One region of the Actinospica robiniae DSM 44927 genome, then DNA from elsewhere that is predicted to be linked to it. Evidence: riboswitches for the same ligand, from Rfam matches in the RefSeq annotation. Region 1 holds a riboswitch; each other region holds the start of a gene.
What was found. Region 1 has a riboswitch for cyclic di-AMP ahead of ACTRO_RS48905 (hypothetical protein). Riboswitches for the same ligand answer to the same signal wherever they lie in the genome.
Positions count from the first base shown of each region.

Region 2: another riboswitch for cyclic di-AMP. It lies ahead of ACTRO_RS44615 (hypothetical protein); the one in region 1 lies ahead of ACTRO_RS48905 (hypothetical protein).
Region 3: another riboswitch for cyclic di-AMP. It lies ahead of ACTRO_RS29955 (C40 family peptidase); the one in region 1 lies ahead of ACTRO_RS48905 (hypothetical protein).
Region 4: another riboswitch for cyclic di-AMP. It lies ahead of ACTRO_RS22105 (LysM peptidoglycan-binding domain-containing protein); the one in region 1 lies ahead of ACTRO_RS48905 (hypothetical protein).

Region 1 is NZ_KI632511.1:3,708,116-3,715,769, forward strand. It holds gene ACTRO_RS43370 (C40 family peptidase) at 1-1,093, opposite strand, end outside; gene ACTRO_RS45700 (ankyrin repeat domain-containing protein) at 1,349-1,684, shown strand; gene ACTRO_RS15730 (hypothetical protein) at 1,771-2,310, opposite strand; gene ACTRO_RS15735 (hypothetical protein) at 2,545-3,561, shown strand; gene ACTRO_RS15740 (hypothetical protein) at 3,589-4,059, opposite strand; gene ACTRO_RS15745 (hypothetical protein) at 4,189-4,584, opposite strand; gene ACTRO_RS48905 (hypothetical protein) at 4,748-5,479, opposite strand; cyclic di-AMP (ydaO/yuaA leader) riboswitch at 5,489-5,709, opposite strand; gene ACTRO_RS47230 (hypothetical protein) at 5,768-5,977, opposite strand; gene ACTRO_RS15755 (GH1 family beta-glucosidase) at 6,401-7,654, shown strand, end outside.
Region 2 is NZ_KI632511.1:9,386,554-9,394,207, reverse strand. It holds gene ACTRO_RS40340 (IPT/TIG domain-containing protein) at 1-57, opposite strand, end outside; gene ACTRO_RS40335 (hypothetical protein) at 71-430, shown strand; gene ACTRO_RS44625 (chromosomal replication initiator protein DnaA) at 787-1,821, shown strand; gene ACTRO_RS44620 (carbohydrate binding domain-containing protein) at 2,030-3,619, shown strand; cyclic di-AMP (ydaO/yuaA leader) riboswitch at 4,000-4,219, shown strand; gene ACTRO_RS44615 (hypothetical protein) at 4,229-4,957, shown strand; gene ACTRO_RS40315 (aldo/keto reductase) at 5,052-6,035, shown strand; gene ACTRO_RS40310 (glucose-6-phosphate dehydrogenase) at 6,105-7,517, opposite strand; gene ACTRO_RS40305 (hypothetical protein) at 7,650-7,654, opposite strand, start outside.
Region 3 is NZ_KI632511.1:6,975,064-6,982,717, forward strand. It holds gene ACTRO_RS29950 (ABC transporter ATP-binding protein) at 1-1,304, shown strand, start outside; gene ACTRO_RS29955 (C40 family peptidase) at 1,618-2,634, opposite strand; cyclic di-AMP (ydaO/yuaA leader) riboswitch at 2,640-2,804, opposite strand; gene pcrA (DNA helicase PcrA) at 3,222-5,696, shown strand; gene ACTRO_RS29965 (LuxR C-terminal-related transcriptional regulator) at 5,734-6,381, opposite strand; gene ACTRO_RS29970 (sensor histidine kinase) at 6,387-7,628, opposite strand; gene ACTRO_RS29975 (ABC transporter permease) at 7,654-7,654, opposite strand, start outside.
Region 4 is NZ_KI632511.1:5,240,030-5,247,683, forward strand. It holds gene atpE (ATP synthase F0 subunit C) at 1-55, opposite strand, end outside; gene atpB (F0F1 ATP synthase subunit A) at 135-968, opposite strand; gene ACTRO_RS22085 (hypothetical protein) at 1,045-1,374, opposite strand; gene ACTRO_RS22090 (Cg1360 family ATP-synthase-associated protein) at 1,498-1,896, opposite strand; gene ACTRO_RS22095 (MraY family glycosyltransferase) at 2,104-3,369, opposite strand; gene ACTRO_RS22100 (serine hydroxymethyltransferase) at 3,578-4,882, opposite strand; cyclic di-AMP (ydaO/yuaA leader) riboswitch at 5,222-5,438, shown strand; gene ACTRO_RS22105 (LysM peptidoglycan-binding domain-containing protein) at 5,448-6,134, shown strand; gene ACTRO_RS22110 (L-threonylcarbamoyladenylate synthase) at 6,205-6,846, opposite strand; gene prmC (peptide chain release factor N(5)-glutamine methyltransferase) at 6,893-7,654, opposite strand, start outside.

The sequences.
Region 1 (7,654 bases):
AGGCGGTGACCCGGCCCACGCGCACGATCGGGCCGACGGTGAAGACGTTGCCGTACTGCACGTCCTCACCGGGCCGTGGAGCGTGGACGACCAGTCCGTTGCCCACGTAGACGGCCACATGCGCGATCGCACCGCCGTCGTAGCTGTAGAAGACGAGATCGCCGGGCTCGAGCTGGGAGACGCTGACCGCGGCCAGCATCGCGGCCTGAGCGGCGGCGTTGTGCGGCAGCGCGACCCCGGCCCGCGCCCAGGCCGCCATCGTCAGGCCCGAGCAGTCGAACGCGTTCGGTCCGGCGGCACCGTAGGAGTACGGATCGCCGACCTTCGACTCCGCATACGCCACCGCGGCGGCGGCGCGCGCGTTCGGAGCCGTCGCGGTCAGATGCACCCGTCCCGGATCCACCCCCTGCCCGGCCGCGGAGACGGCCCGCTGCCCGGCGCTGCCGAGGGCGTCGAAAATCGCCTCCGCCCCCTTCGCCGCGGCCAGTGCCGCATCCTTGCGGCCCTGCGCGGCGTCGACGGCCGCCTGCTGTCGGGCGAGGTCGGCCCGCACGAGCGACTGGTCCGCGGCGAGCCGCGCCTCGTCCTCGGCCAGTGATCGCAAGGCCCTGGTATCCTCGCCGGCGATCTCCTCGCGGACCAGGGCCGCGTTCAGGTATGCGGCGGGGTCGTCGTCCAGGACGAGCTCGAGGCCGGGCATCGCACCGCCCCGGTACTGCAGCGCGGCTTGAAAACCGAGCGTCCGTTGGAGAGCGTCGCGCGCGCCGATGTCGGACGAGATCCGCGCCTGAAGCGCGTCGATCCTCTGCTGAAGCTGCGCGGCCTGCGCAAGAGCCGCGTCGTAGGCCTCGTCCGCGGTCGCCGCGGCGTTCAGCTCCTGCTCGTACGCGGCGGGCGAGATCGGCTCCTCCGCGTCGGCGTGCGCGTCGATCTGCCCCAGCAGCGGGGAGATCAGCGCGCTCGCCCCGACCGCGAGCGCCGTGAGCGTCCTGCGGGTCGGGTACGGATACGGATGCGGACGGGCCGGGTGCGGGACGGGAGTCGGGTACGTGGGCGGACGGGTCGGGTGCGTGGGGGGACGGTGAGCTGACATGCGGTCCTCTTCCGATGACGCCTAGCCGGAACACAGCTCACGGTCCTGCGGCGGGAAGTCGCGCAGGAGTCACCCACGGGTGAGAGTGAGAATCCCGGTCCTGCCAGGCGAATGGGCCCCAAAAGGGGATGGAGGTCCGCGGTGCACGAGCCGCGGTCACGCTGTGAACGCCCGCGTCGTCGACGCGCGGCGCAGATCTCCGCCCCGAGGCCCCGAGCCCCGCCAGCGCGGACATCTGGACCGGACTCTAGCCATATGCCCGGACCCGTTCAAGTTCTTCGCGATAAGCGCAGTTCTTCCGCGTTTCCCGGGGCGCCGGAGCGAAGATCCGAACCTCACGATGCCGGTCATGACGTCGAAGACGATAACGGTGACGGCTGGACCCTGCTCCGTCACGCGGTAGACACCGAGATCGACGGCCACGACCAGACGGGTAAGCCGCTGCATGTCGATGTCACCGCGCTGCTCCTTGCCCGTGGGGCGGACCCGTTGCGTAGCGCCGATGGCGTCACAGTCGTCGCCGAAGCGGAACGGCGCGGACATTGGTTGGCGGCGGAGCTCATGAACGCCTGGATCGGCCGGTCACGCTGAGCTGCCGACTTGTGAGGAAGAAACGTGCGGCCTCTCTGACCTGCCCGCTTGGTCAGGCATCCTGGCGGCAACAACGCAGGTGGCTGTCACAAGCACACCCAGCAGTACAGCCCATCGCCACGGGCACGAGCCATGCGAGCCAGTTCGGCAAGCTGCTCAAGAAGACCCGAGATGCCTTCCACGTCAACCTGACGATATGGCGATTCGGCCTCGACCCACTCAGCCGCAGCGCTCTGAAGATCGCCCGGGGTCGAACAGGCGAGGCTGTCGCTCACCTCGGCACTTATTGAGAGGACCAGCCGCTCGCCACCATCCCTCTCGGCGACCACAACATCGCCCAGCTTGTCGAGAACTTCGGGACCTGCGCCGGTCAGCAGCGCATACACGGCACCAAGATCCGCTACCGGGTCGAACCCCTTCGTGAACAGTGCAGGAATGCCTGCGTCGGATACGCGGACCGTCGACTTCAGGAATCGGCGCGCGCCCTCAAACCCGTACTTCGCCACCAGGTCGCGAAACGGCATCGGCAACTGGGACAGTGGGCCGCCTGGACCGCCAGCCAGGTCGATAGTCGCAGCGGCGGCGGCGTCCGAAGGCGCCGCGAAATAGTCGTACATCACGCCCATGGCGAGAGCTTCCCAGGCTCTGCCGACAGATGGCGCCCAGCCGCGGCCGCCTAGACGCGTCCATACGCGATGAAGAAGTCGCGATCTTCCCAGCCCGGCTGAAGGAAATCGAGGATCGCATGCATGACGCCCCAGCCATGTTCCCACGTGCTTTACAAGGGCGGTTGCACCGTTGGCCGAGCCCTTGCTAACCTCGCCCGCCTTCGTCCTCCGTTTCAATGCGACGGGAACGCCATGTCCGCCTCACGCCCCGCGCGCCACTCCATATTTTCCCTCGCAGGCGCGGCAACCGTGGCCGCCTTGCTCGGCGTGACCATCGTGGCCGCCGCGTCGACGGCCGAAGCCGCGGGCACGGCGGCCTCGACCTCTGCCCCCGCCGCTTCGCTGGGCGGCTGCGACTCCCTCCTGGCCTCAGTAGACCAGTACTTCGCGTCGACGTCGGCGATCAACCAGATGATCGCCATCACCGCGACCGTGCAGAACGACGGTCCCGACTGCCTGGTCGAGCCGCAGGTCACCCTGAGCACGATCCCGAACTCCGTCAAACTGGTCTGGCCCAAGGTCTTCTGGAAGATCGACGGCTCCTGGACGAGCGCCACTGCCGTCCCCGGCTCCTGCCCGACGCTCGGGGGCGACGCCAGGGACGTGTGCGCCACTGCCACCCTGCCGGATTACCTGCCGGTCAAGGCGGGCTCGACGACGATGGAACTCGGCCTGGAGTTCACCTCGTGGAACGACTCGAACTACGGCTTCGCCAGCGTGGCAGCGCTCTACCGCGAAGGCGTCGAGGCGCCGGGATTTCAGACCTCGTGGGCGCTGGACTGCGCGACGTGCTTCAACACGGGCACCAGCGTCCTTCCTCCGGGCGTCACCGATGGGAACTCGCCGCCCTATTCGCCTCCGGCGTCAGCCCACGGCAAGAGCGGCGCCCCAGCCGCCAGCAGCAAATCTTCCACGGGCGTGAACACGGCCGCGTCTCGCGTCGCTGCCTCGGCGACCATCGACGCTCCGCCCTCGGCGAGCCCGCAGCCATCTGCCGCGCTCACGCAAACGACCAGTGCCGTGCCTCAATCGGGCCAGTCAACCGCCGCGCCCGCCGTAGACCCCGTCGCCCTCGCCACCTCTGACTCGGCAGGCAAGCAACACGGCGGCACCTTGCTCGCGACGGGCGTCGGAGCGCTTGCACTCGTGGCGCTGGGAGGGACCGGCGTGTACTTCCGCCGCAAGAGGCGGCGCGGCGAGGAAGGCTGACCGGCAGGGAACCAGTGCCCGTCCCCGTCAGCGGGGCCGCCGGCCGTAGACGGGGTCGTATGCCAGGCGTCCCGTTCTCCTCGGCACCAGGTGGAGGAAGCGCCTGTTGTCATAGATGGGAACCTGTAGCTCGGCCGCGACCGTGATCATCTGCTTCAGGCTCCACTCGGCCTTGGTCCGCATGAGCAGGGTGCCGTCCGGTCCGCAGAAGGTGATCACCTTCGGGTAGTAGTGGATCGCACCGAGCCGACTGCGCGCCACCCGCCGGGGCACGTTCGACTGCATGCGCACGTAGCCCCGGGTGACGATCACCTCGGCCTCGGTGACCTCCAGCCGTATCGAGCGCCCTGCGGCCCAGGCGAGCAGCCAGAGCAGCAGCAGCGCGCCGAACGAGTAAACGCCATGCGGCTCGCTCACGGCGGCTTCAACGCACCCCCCGGCAAGGACCCCCCATGAGATCACGATGCTGGGTTGCCACCACGTCGGCGTGATGATCATCTTCTCCCCCCGTCCCATGAGTCCCCGTCTCATTAGTCCCCGTATCAACGTGTCAGCATTCCGTCACCTTGGGAAGGTTGAGCGGCCCGCAACCTTTTGCTCGCGCGCGGCACATGGGCGGGCTCGCGCTCACTTGGCGGCCCACTCCGCCGAACTCGGCCGGGCGACTCGCCAGACCTCGGCGATTCGGTGGAGGTCGCCCGTTCGCATGATGAACGCGACCGCTCCAGCCGACGAGACGGCCTGCTCGACGAACGCATCCGCCGCTGCCTTCGCAGCCGCATCGGAGAACTGCCACCGCGGGACCCACACCCCCGTCCAGTCTGGATTCCTCGCTTCACCGGACTTGACCACGAGCTCATCGACGACCCCCGGAGCAGCCGCGGACAGCTCGAAGAGCCGCGAGTCGCTGCCGTCCTGCGTCTGCTGATGTTCCGCGAGCAGACGGAAGTACCAGGCGCCGTGAATCCCTTCGATCTCGAGGAAACCGAGCGTCGGTCCGTCCACCCAGTCGAGCGCGGCCACCCGGGCGATCTCAAGCCTCGAGCCGATCGCCCTCGCCAGCCTCTGTTCCGGCTCGCTCAACTATCGCCCCCTCATCTCTGGATGAGCTACCAAAATAACGACGAACCCCTCCCGGTGTGTCCGGGAGGGGTTCGTCGTGTGCTGTGTGTGGTGCTGGGTTTTATCAGTGGTTGACGATGGTGGAGACGATGTGGGCGGCCTGGTCTTCCCACTGCGAGTACAGGGAGCCGTTGAAGGAGGCCTGGACGTCCTGGGCGGCGCGGTGCAGGGACATCGACTGGTAGCCGGAGGGGAGGTTCTTCAGGAACGCCTTGGCCGCGTAGGTCGGGTCGTTGAGCTGGCTCGGGGTGCCCCAGCCGCAGGACGGACGCTGCTGGAACAGGCCGAGGGAGTCGTGGTCGACCGCGACGTTGAGGTTCTGGAGCTTGGACTCCTGCATCGAGGTGGCAACCGCGATGGTCGCGGCGTACGGGGACAGGTGCATGTCCTCAGCGGCCTTGACGATCGAGGTGGCGTTGGACCACTGGTCGGAGTCCAGGGTGATGTGCGACTGGCTTCCGACGGTGCCGGTGGGCTCGAGGGTCGCGGTGGTGGAGCCGGCGAACAGGCTGGTCGGGGTCGCGGCCTTGGCGGTGGTCTTCGCCGGGGTGGTGGTGGTCTTGGTGGTGGTCTTGGTGGTGCTGGCGGCGGTGGCCTTGGCGGTGCTCGCGGTGGCCTTCACGCTCGCGGGGGCGACGTGGGCGGTGGCGGGCTTGGCCGGGGCGGTGGCGGCGGAGGCGGTCAGCGGGGCGACGCCGACGCCGACGGCGGCCAGGGCGAGCGCGGCGGCGGGGTAGCGGCGCGGGCTGGAGATGAAGGTGCGGAACGCGGAGGTGGACATGCGGTTCTTCAGCACGAGTTCTAGAGCCTCTCCTTCGGCCGCCTACCGGGTTAGCTGACGGGTTCGGGCGGAAGGGGAGTTCGCCCTACAGCCCCCACACCGGGCGACGAAGACACGGACGCATAAGCACGTCGTGGGCGTCGTTGGTGAAGAGGGGGCCGATTCACCCCGGGGGACCGGCACGGTTGAGTGCCTGGTACTCATTGGGTCCCCGGCTCCGAGGATGGTCGCTGCGGGAGCTTCGTCGAACCGCTGCGCCGTCCTGTCGGACTCGGCGGGTGCGACCGGTGCCGGAATCTACTTTCACGGCGTGGGCCGGTGCACAACGAAAACAATACCCACTTTGACCGGATTGTCCAAATCCTCCGAAATTACCCACACCGAGTAATCGGACAGTCGCCAAGCGTCGAGGAAAACCCACCCGGCGCCCTGTCGAAAACGCCCCAGAAGTCGACCTGAAGCGAGCCTGACCAGCATGTTCGCGGCACGGATGGTCATTTCGACCGCATTCATCGCAATAAGTGCGGAACCGATTACCGAGCGTAAAAGGAATTCTCGAGCGCTATTCTCCGCATCTCCCGCGACACGTTGAGCGACGACTCCTCTATTGCCGTCGCCGCGCAGGTCTTCGTGATTACTCTGCGTAATTCACCGCGGCACGGACCCGGCTGACTTCCGTACGGAGCGCGAAGGGTGCGTTCCCTCTTTCGCAGAGGACTACTTCCGCAGGACCAGGCGGCCTTCGGCGCCGCTACGCCGCAAGTACGAACATTGACGGGCCTTGCCTCGGCCGCCCACGGCCCTTCCCCACATGACTCCACGCGAATGGTGTGGCATGATCACGACTTGCGGCCGGAGTACCGGGCCACGTGGGGCGGATCAGCTGTCTTACGGGTATCGCCGCGCCTGTCATCGAAGGACGAGGGACACGACGTCATGGGCATCACCGACGACTTCCGCGTGAGCGGTCTGAAGTTCCCCGACGGGTTCGTCTTCGGCGCCGCGACAGCGGCGTATCAGATCGAAGGCGCGGCCACCGAGGACGGGCGCGGACCGAGCATCTGGGACACCTTCAGCCATGTCCCCGGCAATGTCGAGAACGGTGACACCGGTGACGTCGCGATCGACTTCTACCACCGCGTCGACGAGGACCTCGACCTCGTCAAGAGCCTGGGCCTGTCCGCCTACCGCCTCTCGATCGCTTGGCCGCGCATCCTGCCGGCCGGCACCGGCGAGATCAACGAGGCCGGCCTCGCCTTCTACGAGAAGGTCGTCGACGGCCTGATCGCACGCGGCATCGAGCCCATCGTGACGCTCTACCACTGGGACCTGCCCCAGCCGCTCGAGGACCGCGGCGGCTGGACCACCCGCGAGACCAGCTACGCCTTCGCCGAGTACGCGCGCGTCGTCGGCCGGCGCCTCGGCGACCGCGTCGCCGTGTGGACCACGCTCAACGAACCGTGGTGCTCGGCCTACCTCGGCTATGCGAGCGGCAACCATGCTCCCGGGCGCCGCAGCGAGATCGGGGCGCTGCAGGCCGTGCACCACCTGAACCTCGCCCACGGCCTCGCGCTCATCGAGCTGCGCAAGGTCGTCAAGCGGCCGGACGCCAAGTTCTCCGTGACCAACAACTTGGCGATGACGTACGCCGCGGACCCGGCCAATCCCGAGGACGTCGACGCGAAGCGCCAGCTCGACGCCCTCCAGAACCGCGCGTTCACGGACCCGCAGCTGCGCGGCTTCTACCCGCACGACCTGCTGATGGACACCAAGCACATCACCGACTGGTCGTTCGTGCAGGACGGCGACCTCGAGTTGATCAACCAGCCGATCGACATCGTGGGCATCAACTACTACTGCACCGGCACGGTGCGCCGCGGTCCCGAGCACCCGACCGAGGGCACCGTGCACCCGGGCGCCGCGTGCGTCGAATCCGTCGAGCAGCCCGGGCCGTACACGGAAATGGGCTGGAACGTCGCGCCGCAGGGCCTGTACGACCTGCTCGTGGCGACGCACGAGGCTTATCCCGAGTTCGAGATCATGGTCACCGAGAACGGTGCGGCCTACCGCGACGAGCTCGTCGAGGAAGACGGCGTCAAGCGCGTGCACGACCCCGAGCGCGTCGACTACCTGCAGCGCCACCTCGTGTCCGCCCATCGCGCGATCGAAGCAGGCGTGCCGCTGACCGGC
Region 2 (7,654 bases), 5.7 Mb from region 1:
ACTGTCGCAGGGATCGACGACGTCGGGTGAGATCGCCCCTGAACAGGTGTCCGGCACCGCGGTGTGTGCGATGGCCGATTTGACCGAGGCGGCCCGCGCGGAACGCTCCGTCGTCGCCGAGACCTTGACGGACTTTCCGGCCGACGGAGCGCTCGGCCGCGTCTGCGGCCGCGTCGCGGCCTTTGCCAGTCCGGCGTTGGTGGGCTTGGGCGCAGCCTGCTGCGAAGCAGGGGAAATGGAAGGGGAATTCGTTTCCTGTTTGCCGATTGTTTTCTCGACCGCCGTCGAAGGCGAAGACGCGACGTCGGCCGAGGCCGGCACGGCCGAAAGGACGAGAGCCGCGGCGACGGCTGCGACCAGTGCGAACGCGCGGAATCGTGGTGGTTTTGGTGGGTGGACAGGCTGGAACATGCCTTTGATCCCTCCCTAAAGAATCAGCGTCCGCATCCCGTAAATCTCACGCGGGCGCTGCAGGCAGGCGCATCCTAGCAGTCATGAAATTTTAAGGCGCGAATTTTTTCAGCCCGAAAGATCGCCGAATGATTCGGCGATCATTACCGGCGAGATCTCGCCGGCATCGTCGCCCTCTGCGACTGCGGGCGGGAGAGCAGGAGACCGTCGGGCACATGCCGACGGGTGCCGCGTCGCGATCGCGGCTCGGCGCAACGGGTTCTCCGCTCGGCGGATGCGCGGTCCGAGCCCTCGACAACGCGTTGTTTCATACTCGATGATAGTCGGCGAAGACAGGCACACCACCGTGATCGAGACGAACGGGGCAACGCGGCGATGACCGAGCCATCTTGGGGAAACCCCTCTGAACCGCTTCAGCAGCCGGGCCAGTCCCAAGGCGGCTGGCCTCAGCAGCAGCCGCCGCAGCAGCCGCCGAATCAGGGCTATTACGCGCAGCCGGAGCAGCAGGGCCAGCAGTCGTGGCCCGGGCAGCCGGATCCGAACGCGTCGCAGCAGCAGCCGCCTTACGGGGCGCCGCCGCAGCAGCCGTCCTACGGGGGCTATCCGGACCAGGGCGGGTACTCCGGGCAGCAGCCCACCACGCCCTACCTCGAGCGCGACCCGTACCAGGAGCTGTCCGCGTCCAACCTCGATCAGAGCGGTTACCCGCAGCAATCCGGTTATGGGCAGCAGCAGCCCGACTACGGGCAACAGCAGCAGCCCGGCTACCCGGCGGGCGCCGCCGGCTACGCGCAGCCGGGCGGCTGGCCGCAGCCCGGCGCCTATCCGGCGCAGCGTTCCAACGGCGTCGCGCTGGCCGGCGCCATCTGCTGCTTCATACCCGTGGTCGGCCTGGTCCTCTCGATCATCGGCCGGGCTCGGGCGTCCGCGCTCGGCGGCGCGGGGAAGGTCGCGGGAAACGTCGGCATCGCGCTCTCGCTGGTGTTCACCGGCGGCGCCGCGTTCGGCATCTACAAGATCGGCAACTCCACCGCCGCGGACGCGGCCTGCATCTCGGCGGAGTCGGACTCGGCGCAGCTCGTCTCGACCCTGTCGGCCGACGAGCAGGGCCTGCAGGATGCCGAGAGCAGCGGCGACTCGACGCAGCTGACCACCGCCGGGGACAAGTTCATCAGCGACATGCGCAGCCTGCAGCAGAAGCTCACCGGCGACGAGGCCAAGGCGACGCACGACAACGTCCGCCTGGCGATCAAGAAGTTCGACACCGACCTCGACACCTTCCTGACCGGCCTGCAGCAGTTGTTGCACGGCGACTCGTCCGGCGAGGCCTCGGCGGACGCGGCCGGCCAGCGGCTGGAGAGCGACGGCGACGCCCTCGACAACCTCTGCGGCAACGTCGGCAACGGCTGAGGCCGGGCGCGCGAGACGACCCGGCAGGATCGGGGATCCGACCGGCGGCGAGAGCCGCCGGCCGCCAAAATGGTCTAGACCCCTTGACGGCGCGTCGGCTGGTGCCGCATCGTGACTGCGGACATCGTCGGGTGCTGTGACCCGGCGCGCAGGCGGCGCGTGCTCGGCGGAGCACGGCCGCGGGCCATCGAGGGGAGATGAACCCGTCGTGAACCGACGTCGCAGGGTCCGCATCTACGGCACCGGCACGCTGGGCGCGGCCACGCTGGCCGGGCTGCTGCTCGCGGCCGGCGGATGGGCGCTGGCACCCACGACCGCCGACGCCGCCGCCGCGAACCTGCTCGCCGACCCGGGCCTGGAGACCGGCACGCTCACGCCGTGGAGCTGCGACGCCGGCACCGGTTCGGTGGTGGGCTCGCCGGTGCACGCCGGGGCCCACGCGCTGGCCGGCGCGGCCACCGGCTCCGACGACGCGCAGTGCACTCAGACCGTCGCGGTGCAGCCGAACACCCAGTACACGCTCTCGGCCTATGTCGAGGGCGACTACGTGTACCTCGGCGCGACCGGCTACTCCGACGCCTGGACCCCGGCCGCAGCCGGTTGGAGCCAGCTGTCCACCACGTTCACCACCGGCGCGACCACGACCTCAGTGTCCGTATACGTCCACGGCTGGTACGGCGAGGGCACGTACGACGCCGACGACTTCAGCCTGACCGCGGCCGGCGGCGGCACCGGAACGTCGGCTTCGGCCTCTGCGTCGGCATCAGCTTCCGCGTCGGCGTCTCCTTCGAACTCTGCGTCACCCTCGGTATCCGCGTCGGCAAGCGCGTCGGCGAGTGCGAGCGCGAGTCCCAGCGCCTCCGCGACGGCAACCGGCACGACCGGCGCGGGCGGCACCGTCGTGCAGGTCTCCACCGCCAGCCAGCTCTCGTCCGCGCTGAACAAGGCCGTGCCGGGCGAGACCATTCAGCTCGCCGCCGGAACCTATACCGGCGAGTTCAGCCCGAGCATCAGCGGTACCGCCGCCGCGCCGATCACGCTCACCGGCCCCGTCACCGCGATCCTGGCCGGCTACAACACCAGCAGCGGTTACGCGGTGCACCTGAAGGCGAGCTACTGGGTCCTGTCCGGCTTCAGCGTGACGAGCGCGCAGAAGGGCGTCGTCCTCGACGGCGCCGACCACGACGTCCTCAACGGCCTGCACGTGAGCAACATCGGCGACGAGGGCATCCACCTGCGGGCCTTCAGCAGCGACGACACGGTCGAGAACTCCACCGTCAGCAACACCGGCCAGTACCAGGCCGGATACGGCGAAGGCATCTACCTCGGCAGCGCGCAGAGCAACTGGGGCACCTACAGCGGCGGCCAGCCGGACACCTCGAACGACAACCTGATCCTGAACAACACCCTCGGCCCGGGCATCACCGCCGAGAACATCGACGCCAAGGAAGGCACCACCGGCAGCACGATCGAGGGCAACTCGTTCAACGCCACCGGCGAGGCGGGTGCCAACTCGGCCGTGGCCTGGGTCGACGTCAAGGGCAACGACTACACCGTGACCGGCAACACCGGCGTCGACGCCTACCAGCAGGGCATCCTGGTCGAGCAGCTCTACACCGGCTTCGGCTGCGGCAACGTCTTCGCGCACAACAACCTGAACCTCGGCAGCGCGATCGGCTACGGCTTCGACGTGAAGGACCAGACCGCCTGCGCGGCCGATCCCAACATCGTGTACGCCTCCAACACCGTCACCGGGGGCGCCGGCGCCAGCACCATTCCGATAACCGCAGGCGGGTGAACCCAGAGTAATCGCCTACAATCGGAAAGCGACCATACGGGAGTATGGTCGCTTTCCGCGTTTATGGAATTGCGGAGAATAGCGGCGGGTGGTCGTTGTTACGCTTGGCTATGGGTATTTCACGGAATGCGGTGAAAGGCGTCAGGTCGGGCGTTCGTGCAGGTGGGGCGCTGGTTCCGAGGTGTTTCGCGGGCTTTGCGGGTGGGTTTTTCCTGACCTCGGGTGATGGCGTCATTACGGGCGGTTGAGTTTCCGCCGGAATTTGGACATACCGGGCATCTCGGGTAATGTTCTTGTCGTGGCCCGGTCCACGCCGTGAAAACAAGTTCCGGCACCGGGCACCCGCCGAGTCCGATACCCGGGCGGCGCCGCGGTCGACGAAGCTCCCGCAGCGCGAACCCGATCGGAGCCGGGGACCCAATGAGTACCAGGCACTCAACCGTGCCGGTCCCCCGGGGTGAATCGGCCCCCTCTTCACCAACGACGCCCACGACGTGCTTATGCGTCCGTGTCTTCGTCGCCCGGTGTGGGGGCTGTAGGGCGAACTCCCCTTCCGCCCGAACCCGTCAGCTAACCCGGTAGGCGGCCGAAGGAGAGGCTCTAGAACTCGTGCTGAAGAACCGCATGTCCACCTCCGCGTTCCGCACCTTCATCTCCAGCCCGCGCCGCTACCCCGCCGCCGCGCTCGCCCTGGCCGCCGTCGGCGTCGGCGTCGCCCCGCTGACCGCCTCCGCCGCCACCGCCCCGGCCAAGCCCGCCACCGCCCACGTCGCCCCCGCGAGCGTCAAGGCCACCGCGAGCACCGCCAAGGCCACCGCCGCCAGCACCACCAAGACCACCACCAAGACCACCACCCCGGCGAAGACCACCGCCAAGGCCGCGACCCCGACCAGCCTGTTCGCCGGCTCCACCACCGCGACCCTCGAGCCCACCGGCACCGTCGGAAGCCAGTCGCACATCACCCTGGACTCCGACCAGTGGTCCAACGCCACCTCCATCGTCAAGGCCGCCGAGGACATGCACCTGTCCCCCTACGCCGCGACCATCGCCGTTGCCACCTCGATGCAGGAATCCAAGCTCCAGAACCTCAACGTCGCGGTCGACCACGACTCCCTCGGCCTGTTCCAGCAGCGCCCCTCCTGCGGCTGGGGCACCCCGAGCCAGCTCAACGACCCGACCTACGCGGCCAAGGCGTTCCTGAAGAACCTGCCGTCGGGCTACCAGAGCATGTCCCTGCACCGCGCCGCCCAGGACGTCCAGGACTCCTTCAACGGCTCCCTGTACTCGCAGTGGGAAGACCAGGCCGCCCACATCGTCTCCACCATCGTCAACCACTGATAACCAAAGCCAGCACCACACACAGCACACGACGAACCCCTCCCGGACACACCGGGAGGGGTTTCGCCATGCCTTAGGCGATACGGTGTGGCTCATGGAACGCATCCTCCTCGGCGGTCTCGAGGTCTCGGCGCAGGGCCTCGGGTGTATGGGCATGAGCGAGTTCTACGGCCCGGGCGACTGGGACGAGTCGATCGCCACCATCCACCGCGCCATCGATCTCGGCGTCACCCTTCTGGACACCGCGGACATCTACGGGTCCGGGCACAACGAGGTGCTCGTCGGCCGCGCCCTCCACGACCGGCGGGACCGGGTCCAGCTGGCCACCAAGTTCGGCATCGACCGCACCGGCGGTGACAGCGCCCGCACCGTGCGCGGCGATGCCGGGTACGTCAGGCGCAGCGCGGAGAGTTCTTTGCTGCGCCTCGGGATCGACGTCATCGACCTGTACTACGTCCACCGTCCGCCGATGAACGTCGAGGTCGAGGAGACCATCGGCGCGATGGCCGAGCTGGTGCGCGAGGGCAAGGTGCGCCGGCTCGGCGTCTCGGAGTTCTCCGCCGAGCAGCTGCGCCGGGCCCACGCCGTGCACCCGATCAGCGCGGTCCAGTCCGAGTACTCGCTGTGGAGCCGGACCGAGGTCGAGGCGCTCGCGCCGACGATGGCCGAGCTCGGCATCGGGCTGGTGGCCTACTCGCCGCTCGGCCGCGGCTTCCTGACCGGCACGGTCGAGACCGGGCAGCTGGCCGCCGGGGACTTCCGCTCGAGCAACCCGCGCTTCGCCGGCGACGCCGGGCAGGCCAACCGCGCGATCGCGGACGCGGTGCGCGCGGTGGCCGACCGGCTCGGGGCGACGGCGGCGCAGGTCGCGCTGGCCTGGGTGTACGCGCAGGCCGAGCGGCTCGGCGTGACGGTGGTGCCGATCCCGGGCACCAAGCGGGTCAAGTGGCTGGAGCAGAACGCCGCGGCCCTCGACGTGCGGCTCGATGCGCAGGCCCTGGCCGACCTCGAGCCGCTCGGCGCGCAGGTGGTCGGCGAGCGCTACGGCTCGGTCCCGACGCCGCCCCCGGCCGAATAGCAGGGGCCGGATACAGCGAGGCCGGGCCCTGCCGCCGGTGCGGCGGCGGGGCCCGGCCTCGCTGTCGTCTTACACCTCGTCAGGCATCCACGGCTTGTGCCACTTCACGTGGCTGCGCGTCAGCTTCTCCACGGCCTCGACCGGCCCCCAGCTGCCGCGCTCGTAGACGTGCACCGGCGGCGGGGCGTCGATCAGCGGCTGGACGATGCGCCAGGACTCCTCGACGCTGTCCTCGCGGGCGTAGAGCTGTGCGTCGCCGATCAGGGCGCTGTGCAGCAGCCGCTCGTAGGGCTCGAGCGGTTCGCCGAGCTCGCGGGCGAAGCTGGCGTCGAGGGTGAGCGGCGACCAGTCCGCGCTCTGGTCGGCCTTGGCCGTTATGGCCATGCGCAGGCCCGGCTCCGGGTCGATCCGCAGCACGATCTGGTTGGCCTCGGCCTGGCCGGCCTTGGGCAGGAAGGCGAGGCTCGGCGTGCGCTTGAGGTGCAGCCGCACCTCGGTCACCCGCTCGGCCAGCGCTTTGCCGGCCCGCAGGTAGATCGGGACGCCGGACCAGCGCCAGTTGTCGATCTCCAGCTGGAGCGCCGCGAAGGTCTCGGTCTGCGAGTCGGCGGCGACGCCGGGCACGTCGAGGTAGCCGTGGTACTGGCCGCGCACGTAGCGCTTGGGGTCGGCCGGGTGCACCGCCCGGAGCACCTCGCCCTTCTTGTCCCGCAGGTCGTCCGCGCCGGCGCCGGCCGGCGGCTCCATCGCGACCAGGGCCAGGACCTGCAGCAGGTGGTTCTGCACCACGTCGCGCAGCGCGCCGACCGGGTCGTAGAACCGGCCGCGGTCCTCGACCCCGAAGTTCTCGGCCATGGTGATCTGTATGGCCGCCACGCTCTTGCGGTCCCACAGCTCGGCCAGCGCCAGGTTGGCGAAGCGGAGGTATTCGAGCTCGATGACCGGGGACTTGCCGAGGAAGTGGTCCACCCGCAGCAGCTGCTCCTCGGCCAGCACCGCGCGCAGCCGGTCGTTGAGCTCGCGGGCGGAGGCCAGGTCGTGGCCGAACGGCTTCTCCACCGCCACCCGGGCGCCGCCGAGCAGGTCGTGCTGCCCGAGCTTCTCCACGATCGGGCCGAACAGCGAGGGCGGCATCTGCAGGTAGAAGACGGTCCGCGCCTTCGGCCCGAGCTCCTTCGCCAGCTGCTCGTAGAGCTTGTCGTCCTTGACGTCGCCGGAAATGTACGTCAACCGCTTAGCGAAGCGGTCGAACACCTCGTCGTCGATCTTCTCGCCGGACGCCGCGATGCCCTCGCGCGCGTGCTCGATCAGCCGGTCCAGCGTCCAGGATTCCGCGGCGACGCCGATGATCCGGCAGTCGAGCAGGCCCCGCCGCTCGAGCCGGTAGAGCGCGCGCAGCGTCATCTTGTGCGCGAGGTCACCGGTGATGCCGAAGTCGACCAGGGTGTTCGCCGTCGCCTTGCCTGGTTTCTTGCTCGCCATGTCCTGCCTTCCGAATTACTGCCGACCGCCTCGGTGATATTCCGACACCTTACGTGGTGAGTGACGCTCAGGACGGCAGTACGGTTCGACACGCAGCAGCCGAGGCGGCGTGCAGCCCCGGCCGATTCGTCGTTACC
Region 3 (7,654 bases), 3.3 Mb from region 1:
GGATGTCGCTGGTCGTCTTCGCGGTCATGCCGGTGCTGCTGGTGGCCACCATCATCTTCAAGCGCCGCTCCTCCCAGGCCTACAACGAGGCGCGCGACCGGATCAGCGCGGTCAACGCCGACCTGCAGGAGAACGTCGCGGGCATGCGCGTGACCCAGGCGTTCCGGCGAGAGGGGGTCAACCGCGACCGCTACGCCGGCAAGACCGACGCCTACCGCCGGTCCCGGCTGCGCGCGCAGCGCTACATCGCCACCTACTTCCCGTTCGTGCAGCTGCTCGCGGACCTGACCGCGGCCTTCGCGATCGCCTACGGCGCGCACCTGATCCACACCGGCGTGCTCTCCGCGGGCGCGCTGATCGCCTACCTGCTCTACGTCGACATGTTCTTCGCGCCGGTGCAGAGCCTGTCCCAGGTCTTCGACAGCTACCAGCAGGCCGCCGTCGGCCTGCGCCGCATCAGGGAACTGCTTCACACCCGGACCAACACCCCGGTGGCCGAGAGGCCCAAGCAGGTCAGCGGCCTGACCGGGCTGATCGAGTTCAAGGACCTGCGCTTCGGCTACACCGCCGACGCGAAGCCGGCCCTCGGCGGCGCCGACGGCGCGGGCGTCAACGTGGTGATCGACCCGGGCACGACCGTCGCCCTGGTCGGGGAGACCGGCGCGGGCAAGTCCACGCTGGTGAAGATGGTGGCCCGGTTCTACGACCCGACCGCCGGCGCGGTGCTGGTGGACGGGGTGGACCTGCGCGGGTACGACCTGAGCGGCTACCGCAACCGGCTGGGCGTGGTGCCGCAGGAGGCGTACCTGTTCCCGGGCACGGTGGCCGAGGCCATCGCGTACGGCCGGCCGGAGGCCTCGGACGCCGAGATCGAGGCGGCCGCCCGCGCCGTCGGCGCGCACGAGATGGTGGCCCGGCTCTCCGACGGCTACCTGCACCAGGTCGGTGAGCGCGGCCGCAGCCTGTCGGCCGGCCAGCGCCAGCTGCTCGCGCTGGCCCGGGCCTACCTGGTGGACCCGGACATCCTGCTGCTGGACGAGGCCACCGCGTCGCTCGACCTGGCCAGCGAGGCCGCGGTCACCCGCGCCATGGACGAGGTCTCCCGCTCCCGCACCACCCTGGTCGTCGCGCACCGCCTGACCACGGCGGCCCGGGCCGACCGGATCCTGGTGCTGGAGGGCGGCCAGGTGGTCGAGGACGGCACCCACGACGGCCTGCTCGCCGCCGACGGCGCCTACGCCCGGCTGTGGAACTCCTTCATGCACGCCTCGACGGACCAGGAGACGGTCCAGGCGGAGGTCTGACGCGCCTGACGCGCGAAAAGCGTGCTTCCGCCCGGCGGAAGCACGCTTTTCGCGTATCCGGATGCGCCGAAGTGAAGGCGGCCGAAGGCAAGAAGAACGCCCGGGTCGTTCTCGGTGGGTGCGGGCCCGTCGCGCGGAGGGGGGAGAGTCGCGGCGGACCTGCGAGAACGACCCGGGCGTCGGTGGGCAGCGTCCTCGCAAGGGGGAGGGGGGAGAGAACGCCGCCAGGTCGGGTTGCCTGTTTCGCCGGCGCCGCTTGCCGTACAGGCGAGCGACACCGTAGCGCCGCTATCGGCGCTTGCCTAGGGGTTGGCTAAGGACGGCCGTAGCCGGCGACCGGACCGACGTTGTCGATCTGGCCGTACTGCACCACCGTGCCGGTGTGCGGGGCGTGTATGACCATGTCGTTGCCCACGTAGATGGCCACGTGCGTGATGCCCTCGCCGTAGTTGTAGAAGACGAGGTCGCCGGGCTCGAGGCTGGAGCGGGAGACGTGCTGTATGCCGTCGTACTGCTGGGCCGCGGTGCGCGGCAGCGAGACTCCGGCCGCCTTCCAGGACTCCAGCGTCAGCCCGGAGCAGTCGAAGGTGGTGGGGCCGGTGGCCGCGTACACGTATTCGTCGCCGAGCTTGGACTTCGCGTAGGCGACCGCGGCGGCGGCGCGCGCGTCCGGGGCGACGTCGGTGATGACGACGTTGGTCGCGCCCGAGTTGGCCCGGTTGATCGCCTGCTGCTGGGAGGCGTTGAGGCTGTTGTAGAGCGACTTCGCCGACGCGGCGTCCTGCAGGGCCTTGGTCTTGGCGGCCGCGCGCTGGGTGACCAGCTGCTGCTGCTGGGCCAGGGCGCTCTGCGCGAGCTTGGTGTCCGCCGCGATCTGGGACTTGGCCGCGGCCAGCTCCTTGAGCTGCTGGGCCTCCTGCGCGGTGATCTGGTTGCCGGCCAGGGCGGCGTTGAGGTAGCTGTCCGGGCTGTCGTCGAGCACGGCCTTGAGCGAGTCGGACAAGCCGGAGTCGCGGTACTGCTGCGCGGCCTGGCGTCCCATCGCGGCCTCGAGCGTGGAGGCCTTCTGGTCGTCCGTGGAGATCTCGCTCTGCAGCGCGTTGATCTTCTGCTGCAGCTGGGCGACCTGGCCGGTGGCGGCGTTGTACTGCTCGGTGGCCGCTTCGGCGTCGGCGTTCTTCTTGTGGTAGTCGGCCAGCGCCTGCTGAGTGGTCTCGGCGTGCGCGCTGCCCTGCATCAGCAGAACGGATCCGGCGGCGACGCCGGCGATGGCGACGGCCGAGGTGGTCCGGCGTACCGCGAGCTTGGGAGCACGGTGAGACGACGGCATGCGTGTCCTCTTCCCTGGGCGCCTGCCGAGTTAGCTGACGGGTTCGGACGGGAAAGTTCGCCCTACGCCTTGCCCTGGCCGGCGAGCCGGTGAGGGCTCTTCGGATCAGGCGCGGCGATTCACCCCGATGGGACGGTTGGGTCCCCGGCTCCGAGCGGCGCCCCGGGCCGCTCGGCCGATCGCTCGGCCGGGGTTCGGGTCGTCGCCGATGGATTCGGCGCGGATGTCCGCCGGGTGTCTGGCGACTCCGCGTGGGGCGGACATCTGGTGTGGGACTCTAGCGATTCCGGCCGGGCGCCACGCTTTTTCTCATCGGCTCTTTAACTTCCTTTTGCCGCGCGGGCGCGCCAAACCGGGACATAACGGCAGAGTCGATCGACGGTGAATCGTCGGGTTCTGGCGTCGATAGTCCGGTTTGCCCGGGCGGCAATCGCGGAAAAACGGACAAGTGTCGCAGGATCCTGCCGTCGAGGCGGCCGGAGAAGATTTTATCGACGTATTGTCGGCAAACCTGAGGGCTCCGATCATGCCGGAGAACCCCGGCGGCGGCCACCGCTGTCGGTGGACGGGCCTACACTCTTAGAGCGATGAGCGGCTACGAGATCCCCCTGTTCGATCTGCCCAAGCCCCCCGCCCCGGTGCGGCGGCGGGTCGAGTCGGTGCTGCCCGGCCTCAGCCGCCTCCACCAGGACCGGGAGCCGTCCGGCCGGGACGAGCCGGGCGAAGCGCCCGCGCCCGAGCGCCCGGCCGCCCCGCCGCCCGCCGCCGCGCCGGCCCCGAACCGCCCGTCCGGCGGGCGCGATCCGCAGGAGCTGCTCGAGGGCCTCAACCCGTCCCAGCGCGAGGCGGTCGAGCACGCGGGAAGCCCGCTGCTGATCGTGGCCGGCGCCGGTTCGGGCAAGACCCGGGTGCTCACCCACCGCATCGCCTACCTGCTCGGCGAGCGCGGCGTGCACCCCGGCGAGGTCCTGGCCATCACCTTCACCAACAAGGCCGCCGCGGAGATGCGCGAGCGGGTCGAGGCGCTGATCGGCCCGCGCGCCCGGATGATGTGGGTCTCCACCTTCCACTCGGCCTGCGTGCGCATCCTGCGCCGCGAGCACGAGCACCTGGGCCTGCCCTCGTCCTTCACCATCTACGACGCGGACGACTCGCGCCGGCTGATGGCCCAGGTGGCCCGGGACCTCGACCTCGACGTCAAGCGGCACCCGCCGCGCGGCCTGCTCGCCGCGGTCTCCGCGCTCAAGAACGAGCTGATCGACCACGAGTCGGCCCGCGACGGAGCCGAGTCGGAGCGCGAGGCGCTGATCGCCGAGGTGTACGGCAGCTACCAGAACCGGCTGATCGCCTCGCGCGCGCTGGACTTCGACGACCTGATCATGACCACGGTCAACCTGTTCCAGGCCTTCCCGGCGGTGGCCGAGAGCTACCGGCGCCGGTTCCGGCACGTGCTCGTGGACGAGTATCAGGACACCAACCACGCGCAGTACGTGCTGGTGCGCGAGCTCGTCGGCAGGTCCAAGGCCGCGCCCGGCCGCCGGGAGGCGGCCGAGGGCGAGGCCGTGCCGCCGGCCGAGCTGTGCGTGGTGGGTGACGCGGACCAGTCGATCTACGCCTTCCGCGGCGCCACCATCCGCAACATCCTCGAGTTCGAGGCGGACTACCCGGACGCCAAGACCATCCTGCTCGAGCAGAACTACCGCTCCACCCAGACCATCCTGTCCGCCGCGAACGCGGTGATCGAGCGCAACCGGGGCCGCAAGCCGAAGAACCTGTGGACCGACTCGGGCCAGGGCGAGTCGATCGTCGGCTACGTCGCCGACAGCGAGCACGACGAGGCCGCGTTCGTGGCCAACGAGGTGGACCGGCTCACCGACGAGAGCCTGGCCAAGCCGGGCGACGTGGCCGTGTTCTACCGCACCAACGCGCAGTCGCGTGCGTTCGAGGAGTGCTTCATCCGGGTCGGCCTGCCCTACCGCGTGGTCGGCGGCGTGCGCTTCTACGAGCGCAAGGAGGTCAAGGACGTCCTGGCCTACCTCAGGGCCCTGGTGAACCCGGACGACTCGGTCTCGCTCAAGCGCGTGATCAACGTGCCCAAGCGCGGCATCGGCGACCGGGCCGAGGCGATGCTGGACGCGCTGGCCACCCGCGAGCGCATCTCCTTCGGTGCGGCCGTGGACCGCGCGGCCGAGGCGTACGGCCTCGCCGCCCGCTCGCTCAAGGCGGTGCAGGGCTTCGCCGCGCTGATGGCCGACCTGCGCGAGAAGGTGGCCGAGGGAGTCGGGCCGTCCGAGGTGCTCGAGGCGATCCTGGAGCGCACCGGATACCTCTCCGAGCTGCAGGAGTCCACCGACCCGCAGGACGAGAGCCGGGCCGAGAACCTGCAGGAGCTGGTCGCGGTCGCGCACGAGTACGAGGGCACCGAAGGCTCCGAGGGCGTCACCGGCTTCCTCGAGCGGGTGGCCCTGGTCGCCGACGCGGACCAGCTGCCCGACGGCGGCGAGGGCATGATCACCCTGATGACACTGCACACGGCCAAGGGCCTGGAGTTCCCGGTGGTCTTCCTCACCGGCCTCGAGGAGGGCGTCTTCCCGCACACCCGGGCGCTGGGCAACGTGCAGGAGCTGGAGGAGGAGCGGCGGCTGGCCTACGTCGGCATCACCCGCGCCCGCCAGCGGCTGTACTTCTCCCGCGCGGTGCTGCGCTCGGCCTGGGGTGCCCCGTCGTACAACCCGCAGTCGCGCTTCGTCGAGGAGGTGCCCGCGGAGCTGATCAACTGGGAGCGCGAGGCCCCGGCCCCGTCCTCGACCGCCTTCGGCACCCAGACCCCGGCGCTGACCGCGTCCGCGGCCAAGTTCCGCAGGCCCGGCTTCAAGTCCCTCGGCGCGGGCGGGCGCGAGCCCATCTCGGTCGCCGCCGGCGACCGCGTCGTGCACGACACCTACGGCCTCGGCACCGTGGTCGCGGTCGAGGGCCGCACCGGCGAGCACGCCACCGTCGACTTCGGCTCCGAGGGCGTCCGGAAGCTGGTGCTGGCCTTCGCGCCGCTGACGAAGCTGTAGCAGCGCGGAGGCGGGCCGCCGCCCGGTGCTGCGGCCGCTACTCGATGCCCAGGTAGCGCAGCACGGCCAGGACCCGGCGATGGTCCGTGCCGGAGACCGGCAACTCGAGCTTGCTGAAGATGCTGGCCACGTGCTTCTCCACCGCGCGCTCGGAGACGAACAGCGCGGCCGCGATGGCCGCGTTCGAGCGGCCCTCGGCCATCAGCCCGAGCACCTCCCGCTCGCGCGGAGTGAGCGCGTCGACGGTGCGCCGGCGCTGGCTCGCGCCGAACAGCTGGGTGACCACCTCCGGGTCCAGCGCGGTGCCGCCGGCCGCCACCCGCTCGAGCGCGTCCATGAAGTCCTTGGTGTCCATCACCCGCTCCTTGAGCAGATAGCCGACGCCGGCCGAATTCCCGGCCAGCAGACGACTCGCGTACTGGGTCTCGACGTACTGCGAGAAGATCAGGATCCGCAGTCCCGGATGCGCGGCCCGCAGTTCGATCGCCGCGCGCAGACCCTCGTCGGTGTGCGTGGGCGGCATCCGGATGTCGGAGACCACCACGTCCGGCTCGTGCTCGACCACGGCGTCGCGCAACGCCCCGGCGTCGGGCACCGCCGCGACCACCTCGTGCCCCTCGTCCTCGAGCAGGCCGACGAGCCCGGCCCGCAGGATCGGCGAGTCCTCCGCCACCACGATCCGCATGATTCTCAGCGCCTCATCTCCGGTACCGCGTCCGACACGTCTTGCGCCGGCAGCTCCACCATGACCGTGGTCGGACCGCCCAGGGGGCTGGTGACCGACACGTGTCCGTCCAGTCCGCGCACCCGCTCGCTCAAGCCGCGCAGACCCGAGCCCTCGCCCTGCGCGTTCGCCCCGCCGCGGCCGTCGTCGGTGACGACGAGGCGGGCCGAGCCGTGCGAGTCGCCGAACACGCTGATCGCCACCGAGTTCGCGCCGCTGTGCTTGCCGGCGTTGGTCAGCAACTCGGCGGCGGCGAAGTAGAGCATCGTCTCGGCGGCTGAGGAAAGCCGGACCGGCAGGGCCGTGCGGACCGTCGTCGGTATCGGGGTGAGCGCGGCGAGCGTGGTCAGCGCCGGCTCGAGCCCCGAGTCGAGTGCGGGCGGGTGGATGCCGCGGACCAGGTCGCGCAGGTCCCCGATGACCTGCTTCGTCTCGGCCCGCGACTCGCGCAGCAGCTCGAGGCCGGCCTCGGTCCGGCCCTTCTCCAACAGCCGCTCCGCCCGGCCCAGCCGGATGCCGAGCGCCACCAGCCTGGCCTGGGCGCCGTCGTGCAGGTCGCGCTCGATCCGGCGCAGCGTCGCCGACGCCTCGTTGATCGCGTGCGACCGGGTCTGCTCCAGCTCCCTGATCCGCAGCGAGTCCTCGGTGGGGCCGAGCAGCCGCCGCATCAGCAGGACGTCGAGCTGCAGGAGCAGCTCGGTCAGGCTCGGCGCGGCCCAGAACAGCACAGCCGCGAAGATCATGAACTTGACCTGCGACGCGTGCTGACCCCCGGGTTGGAAATAGCCGCTGACGGTCATCGGCAGCAGCAGCCGGAAGCCGACTCCGAACAGGAACTCCAGGATCAGCAACAGCGGCTTGAGGGCCATGTGCGCGATCGACCGCCAGGCGATCGGTTCGGCGAAGTGGCGCACGATGAAGCCGAGGAAGCCCGGCCGGCGCGGCGCCCGGACCGGGGCCGCGATGTTCGCGTCGAGCAGTCCGTTGGCCGTCGCCCGGAAGCCGCCACCGCTCAACCGGGCGAAGCCGAGGACCGGCGGGAGCAGCACCAGGGCCGGGATTCCGGCGCCGGCCAGCGAGAGCGCGATGGCCACGGCGACCACCACGATCGAGCCCGCGGTCAGGAACGGCTGGCAGAAGCAGTACACGAACGCCCGTCCGGACCGCGCGGTGAACGGTGCGCGCAGCATGCGCCAGACGGATTTCACTGCTGGATTCTCGCGCATCCGCATGT
Region 4 (7,654 bases), 1.5 Mb from region 1:
CGCCGAGGGAGCCGGTGACGCCGGTGGAAGCAGCGAGGTCAACAACAGCGGACATTTTCTGTCTTTTCCTTATCGTCGAACCGGTGGACGGACCCACCGGTTGGCTGGGGGATCAAAGTGGTCTGGGCGGCCGGTCAGTGCCCGGCCGAGACGCCCTCGCCGATGTACTGGGCGGTGAGCATCGTGAAGATGTAGGCCTGCAGCGCCTGGATCACCATCTCGAACGCGGTCAGGACCACGACCATCACGGCCGAGCCGGCCGCGAAGATCACGCTGAAGGTGGCGCTGGCCAGGTACCAGGTGGCGAGAGTGAAGGTGGCCAGCAGCAGGTGGCCGGCGAACATGTTCGCGAACAGCCGGATCATCAGGGTGAACGGCTGGATGATCAGGACCCGGAGCCACTCGACCGGCACCAGGATGATCATGACCGGCCACGGCACGCCCTTGGGCACCACGTTCTTGAGGAAGCCGAAGAAGCCCTGGTGCTTGATCGCCTGATACCAGTAGGTCAGGTAGACCATGATCATCAGCGAGGCCGGGAAGGCGATGAACGCGGTCACCGGCTGCTGCGCGATCGGGATGATCTCCATCAGGTTCATGCACCAGATGAAGAAGAACAGGCCGACCAGGAACGGTACGAACCGGTCCGCGGTCTTGCCGATCATCGGGCGGGCGATCTGGTCGCGGATGAACAGGTAGCCCACCTCGCCGATGTTCTGCACACCCCTGGGCACCAGCCGCGGGCTGCGGAAGGCGCTCCAGAAGAAGAGCACGACCAGGCCGGCGCAGATCAGCGCGAGCAGTTCCGGCTTGTAGAAACCGTAACTGCCGAGGTGGAAGATCGGCTTGAAGTTGAAGTCGCCGAGCGACGGGGGCACGAAGCCGCAGTTGCTGCCGGCGTGCGCGTCCGTGGGGGAACAGTCGCCGCCGCTGGCGAGTAGCACAGTGCTCGCGATCGCCGCACTCACCGGGTTTCTCCTTCGGCTTTACGCATGGGGGTCCGCCATCTGTCGGGGACGGTCTGACAGTGTTTCGTAAGACGGTTCATCCGCCGGAGCGGGGACGTGTGGGGGCCGCCGCGATCCGCTGTCGCTCGTCGGCCCTGGCCGATCGATTGGCCAGCCAGATCGTGTAGACGATCGAGACGACCATGCCGAACAGCGTGCCGAACAACAGCAGGATCGGATGACCGAGCCAGCGACCGAGCAGGTAACCGAGGCCGCCGTAGAGCACGAGCGAGGCGGCCATGTGTCCGACGATGGTCCACATCATGGAGTCCATCGCCCGGCCTGCTTCGCGCTCCCGCTCGGCTTCGTCCTCGTCCCACTCGCGCGGATCGGGCTCAGCGTGGAAAGGGCGGGTCTTCGGGCTCATCACCGGCACCGATTCGGGCCCCGGCGTGCTCGCGACACAGCTGCGCGCCGCGACGACGGCGCAAGGTGTGGCCCGGCCGAGCGCGGTGGCTCGTCCGTGCGACAGCGTGGCGGGAGCGGACGCTCATGGGCGCGGCTCCACCTGGAGGACCTTGTTGCGCGACATCTCACGGACCTGCGTGCCGCTCCAGGCGAGCACGAGGATGATGGCGCAGAAGCCGAACACCCGGCCGTTGAAGGCCGTGGAGTCGCGGAAGGCGTTGAGCAGCACCGCCAGGGCCACGATCTTGACCATGTAGCTGCCGAGGGCGGCGATCATCATCGCCTGCGGACTCGTCCGGGCGGCACGCCCCACGACGTAGCGCGAGATCGAGAAGAAGACCGTCACCACGGCGAGCGCGAGCAGGGCTCCGAGCGCTCCCTTGGTCCCATCGACTATGGAACCGACCGCGACGCAGGCCACACCGACGAGCGCGGTGGGCACCGCGGATCGCCGTAGCGCGCGGACGTCTTCGGCCTGCATATCAAGTCTCCGAGGCGGTCATCGGTCGGTGGCTGCCGGGGATACGGCTTTCTGGCTGTGATTCTAGAAGATGCTTGATCGGCCTCGAGCAGGGGGGTGCGCGATTGCTCCGATCGGGTCTTCTATCTGCTCGTGAAACCTATCACAAGTGTCGTCGCACGTCTGCCGTGGGGCGCGTGGTATGGATCACGCCACCGTACGCGCAGGTCAAGACGGGTCTCGAGGACCGACTTCGAAGGCTGATGAATAGTTGACCAGGTCGCGTGAGGCCTCGTCATCCGACGCGGCGTCACCCGGCGCGGCGTGTCGGGCGCGGCCGCCGGGCTTGCGCTCGGCCCGGTCGTCGAAGTGCTTGCGTGCCCGCGGCAGCAGCAGTCCGACCAGGCCGAGGAAGGCCAGGCCCATCGCGGCGAGCACGACCGGGCGCGACTGCGAGGAGACCGAGACCATGAAGACGGTGAAGGAGATCAGGGCCGACCAGAAGTACATGATCAGGACCGCGCGACGGCGGGAGTGCCCGATCTGCAGCAGCCGGTGGTGCATGTGCTCGGCGTCGGCCGAGAACGGCGAGCGCCCGGCCTTGGTGCGCCGGACCACGGCCATCACCGTGTCCGCGATCGGCAGGGCCACCGCGCAGAACGGCAGCACCAGCGGCAGGAAGGCCGGCACGGTCTTGTAGGTCGCCCCGGTCTGCGATCCGATCATCACCTTGAGCTGGTCCGGGTCGATCTGGCCGAACTCCAGGATGGTGATGACGGCCAGCATCATGCCCAGCAGCATCGAGCCGGAGTCGCCCATGAAGATCCGGGCCGGGGACCAGTTGTGGCACAGGAAGCCGAGGCACATCCCGATCAGCACGATGGTGACCATCGCGGCCGGCACGATCGTGCTGACGTTGTAGGCGCCGGTCTGCAGCCGGTAGGCGTAGACGAAGAAGGTGCTCGCGGCGATCGCGACCATGCCGGAGGCCAGGCCGTCGAGCCCGTCGACGAAGTTGACCGCGTTGATCATGCCGACGATCAGGACCACCGAGACGGTCACGGCCAGGTTGGGCTCGAGGCTGATGATGCCCACGCCGGGGATGGAGATCCAGGTCAGCTGGATGCCCATCTCGACCATGATCGAGGCGGCCAGGGTCTGCCCGGCCAGCTTGATGAAGGCGTCCACGCCCCAGCGGTCGTCCACGATGCCGATGGCGATCAGGATGGACGAACCGATCAGCAGCGCGTGCACGGTCGGGGTGCCCTGGAAGACCCAGGTCTCCATCATCGGCAGGTGGGCCGCGGCCAGCAGCGCCACCAGCATGCCGATGAACATGCCCACGCCGCCGAGGCGCGGGATCGGGGTGGTGTGCACGTCGCGCTCGCGCACCGCGGGCGCGGCGCCGAAGCGGACCGCGCCGACCCGGACGAGGCCGGTGGTGAGGTAGGTGGTGATCCAGGCGATGGTCAGCACGACCAGGTACTCGCGCATCGAGGACTGATCGCCGCCTTCCGGACCCGGGCATGTTTCGGTGGAGCTTCAGGGTAACGGCAGCAAGGCCGTCACGCAGAAACAGACGCTTGTCCGGCCCACCCGGTTTCCGGGGGGCCGGGGCGCCAGGGCGGCGCGATACGCCCAGGTCACAAGCGCGGCTCGGGGGCGGGGTCGGGGCCCGGGACGGCCGGGCGCCCGCGTCGGGTCACGAATAGAGCGGGAAGCGCTCGAGGAGAGCGGCCACCTCCTCGGCCACACCGGGCTCCGGGGCCCGCACGGCCCGGGCGATGAGACCCGCGATGAGCCGCATCTCCGGCTCGCGCATGCCCTGGGTGGTCACCGCGGCGGTGCCCACCCGGATCCCGGAGGAGAGCATCGGCTTGGCGGTGTCGTAGGGCACGCAGTTGCGGTTGAGCACGATCCGCATCCGCTCGCACCGCTGCTCGGCCTCGCGCCCGCTCACCCCGCGCCCGGCCGCGATGTGCACGCCGCGCAGGTCGAGCAACGCGAGGTGGGTGTCGGTGCCGCCGGTCACCGGGCGCATGCCCTCGCGGGCGAGCGCCTCGGCGAGCACCCGCGCGTTGGCCACGACCTGCCGGGTGTACGCGGCGAACTCGTCCGTGGCCGCCTCGCCGAAGGCCACCGCCTTGGCGGCGACCGCGTGCATCAGCGGTCCGCCCTGGGCGAACGGGAAGACCGCCCGGTCGATCGCGTCGGCGAACTCGGCCCGGCACAGGATCGCGCCGCCGCGCGGGCCGCGCAGGGTCTTGTGCGTGGCCAGGCTGACCACGTCGGCGTACGGGACCGGCGAGGGCACCGCACCGCCCGCCACAAGGCCCGCGATGTGCGCGGCGTCGACCAGCAGGTACGCGCCGACCTCGTCGGCGATCTCGCGGAACGCGGCGAAGTCGATCAGCCTCGGATAGGCCGTGGCGCCGCAGACGATCAGCCTCGGCTGGTGCGCCTTCGCCAGATCGCGCACGCGGTCGTAGTCGATCAGCTCGTCGTCCTCGCGCACGGGATAGCCGATGGACTGGAACCAGGTGCCGGAGAAGTTCCCCGGCGATCCGTGGGTCAGGTGGCCGCCGTGCGGCAGCGCCATCGCCAGGATCTTGTCGCCGGGGCGCAGCAGCGCCGCGTACACGGCCAGGTTCGCCGAGGCGCCGGAGTGCGGCTGCACGTTCGCGTGCTGGGCGCCGAACAGCGCCTTGGCGCGGTCCACGGCCAGCCGCTCGGCCCGGTCGACCTCGGCGCAGCCGCCGTAGTAGCGCCGGCCCGGGTAGCCCTCGGCGTACTTGTTGGACAGGACCGAGCCGAGGGCGGCGAGCACCGCCGGCGAGGTCGGGTTCTCGCTGGCGATCAGTTGCAGGGTGCCCCGCTGGCGTTCCACCTCGTCCAGGATCACGCCCGCGATCTGCGGATCGGTCCGGATGAGGTCGGCGAAGTCGGGGCCGTAGAAGGGAGAGGCGGACCGGGTGGAGGCCGGAGTGGGAGCAGCGACGGGAGCCATGGGCCACGCTCCTAACACGAGGGGGAGAAACCGCTGGTGCTGAGGGGGACTCCTCCACACTAAGCACGCGTCCCAGCCGAGGCACTAGGCCAAAAGTCCCGCTTCGCCGAGCGGTGGTTCACGGGGGCTCGCCCGGCGGCGCGTGCATCGTGCATTCACGCCGTCACCCTCGGCGCCCGAAAGCGTTCATGAATGACCTAACGTGAGTGTGAAATTGCGTCAGGTTATATTTCCGAAACATTCGAAACGCCTCGCACATAAGTAATCACATATTGTGGACGAATTTGAAAATATCGGAAGAAGTGCTCTACGGTCGAAGACGTCCGAAATTCCGGACCCGGGTCGAGAACGCCTAATCCTGCCCATCGGCCAGCGGATTCCAACTAAGTAAGGGGCAGGAGCGGAGGACCCGAATATCGCCGGGACGCGGACTGTATCCGCAGGTCCAAGGCTTGGGGTGAATCTTCCGGGGGGATAAATAATCTCCCGGTGGTAGGGCCACTTTCTTCCGGCCCGAATCCGACAGCTCACTTCGCAGGCGTGGGAGAGAGGAAAAGTCTTCAGCATGACCAAGCTCGCCCCCAAGTCTTTCACCCGCCGCGCCGTGGCCACCGCCGCGCTCGCCGGCGCCGCGATCGCCGTGCCGGTCGTGATGGCCTCCACCGCCTCCGCCGACTCGGTCAACTGGACCGCCATCGCCAACTGCGAGTCCGGCGGCGACTGGTCCATCGACACCGGCAACGGGTTCTACGGCGGCCTGCAGTTCAGCGAGTCGACCTGGCTCGCCTACGGCGGCGGCCAGTACGCGCAGTACGCCAACGACGCCAGCGAGTCCCAGCAGATCGCCGTGGCCGAGAAGGTCCTGGCCGGCCAGGGCATCGGCGCGTGGCCGGTCTGCGGCGCGTACGCCGGCAGCTCGACCACCTACAGCGGTACCAACACCTCCGGTTCCGGCTCGTCCTCGTCCTCGTCCTCCGCGGACAAGAGCAGCGGCTCGAACTCGTCCGGCTCCGGCTCCTCGAGCTCGTCGAAGAGCTCGAGCGACTCCGGCTCCTCGAGCTACCAGGGCAAGCACCGCGCCAAGTCCTCGTCCGCCTCGGGCAGCTACACCGTCAAGGCCGGCGACACCCTCTCGGGCATCGCCCAGAAGGAGGGCGTCTCCGACTGGCACACGCTCTACCAGGACAACGAGTCCGTCGTGGGCTCGAACCCGGACCTGATCTACCCGGGCCAGGTGCTCCAGCTCGGCTGAACCCCGGGCGCATGAGAGAAGGGGTCCTGCCCGGGTGCGTGCCCCGGGCAGGACCCCTTCTCCTGCGTTCTCAGCGGGTGAGGTTGCTCGCGACCTTGGCGATCTCGTCGAAGGTGAGCGCGCCCTCGCGCAGCAGCCGCGGCGCGTCGCCGGTCAGGTCCACGATCGTGGACGGGACGCTGTCGACGGTCTGACCGCCGTCGAGGTAGATCTCCACCAGAGTGCCGAACTGGTCCTGCGCCTCGGATGCGGTGGTGGCCGGAGCGTGGCCGGACTTGTTCGCCGAGGAGACCCCGAGCGGGCCGGTGGCCGTCAGCAGCTCGATCGCGACCGGGTGCAGCGGCATCCGCAGCGCGACCGTGCCGCGGGCGTCGCCGAGGTCCCACTGCAGCGAGGGCTGGTGTCGGGCCACGATCGTCAGCGCGCCCGGCCAGAACGCGTCGACCAGGTCCCAGCCCTTCTCCGAGAACCGGGAGACCAGGCCGTGCAGTGTGCTCGGCGCGCCGACCATCACCGGGACCGGCATGTCCCGGCCCCGGCCCTTGGCCGCGATCAGCGCCTCGATGCCGGAGCTGGAGAAGGCGTCCGCGCCGATCCCGTAGACGGTGTCGGTCGGCAGCACGATCAGATCGCCCCGGCGGACGGTCGCGCCGGCCTCGCGCAGGCCGGTCGCGCGCTGATCCGGATCAGCGCAGTCGTAGCGGCGGCTCACGGTTATCAACCTCCATGCTGACGGGCGGAGTGTTCAGGTGCTGATGCTAGGGCCTGAGCCCGTCCTTGCGGGCGGTGAAGAACCGGGGACGGCCGGTCAGGTCGCGGTGGTCGCCCGCCTCCACCCAGCCCAGCTCCTCCAGGAAGATGCGCTGCACCGAGCCGCCCTGCTGGTCCGAGTGCTCCACCGCCAGCCAGCGGCCCGGCCGCAGCAGCCGGTGCGCGGTGCGCTCGAGCGCGCGGATCATGTCCAGGCCGTCCTCGCCGGAGAACAGGGCGAGTTCGGGGTCGTAGTCGCGCGCCTCGGTGGCCACGTACTCCCACTCGGTCAGCGGGATGTACGGCGGGTTCGAGATGACCAGGTCCACCTGGCCGTTGAGCTCGGGCAGCGCGGTGCGGGCGTCCGCCTGATGCAGCGTCACCCGGCTGCCCTCGACGTTGCGCCGGGTCCACTCGAGCGCCTCGTCCGAGAGCTCGACCGCGTGCACCTGCGCCCGCGGCACCTCCTGGGCTATGGCCAGCGCGATCGCGCCGGAGCCGGCGCACAGGTCCACGATCAGCGGCTCGGCGATGTCGAGCTCGCGCAGCCGGTCGATCGCCCAGCCGACCATGACCTCGGTCTCCGGCCGGGGCACGAACACGCCGGGGCCCACGGCCAGCTCGAGGTAGCGGAAGTAGGCGCGGCCGGTGATGTGCTGCAGCGGCTCGCGGTTCTCCCTGCGGGCCACCGCCTCCCAGTAGCGCGCGTCGAACTCGCGGTCGGGCACGGTGTGCAGCCGGCCGCGGGTGACCCCGTGGATCCAGCCGGC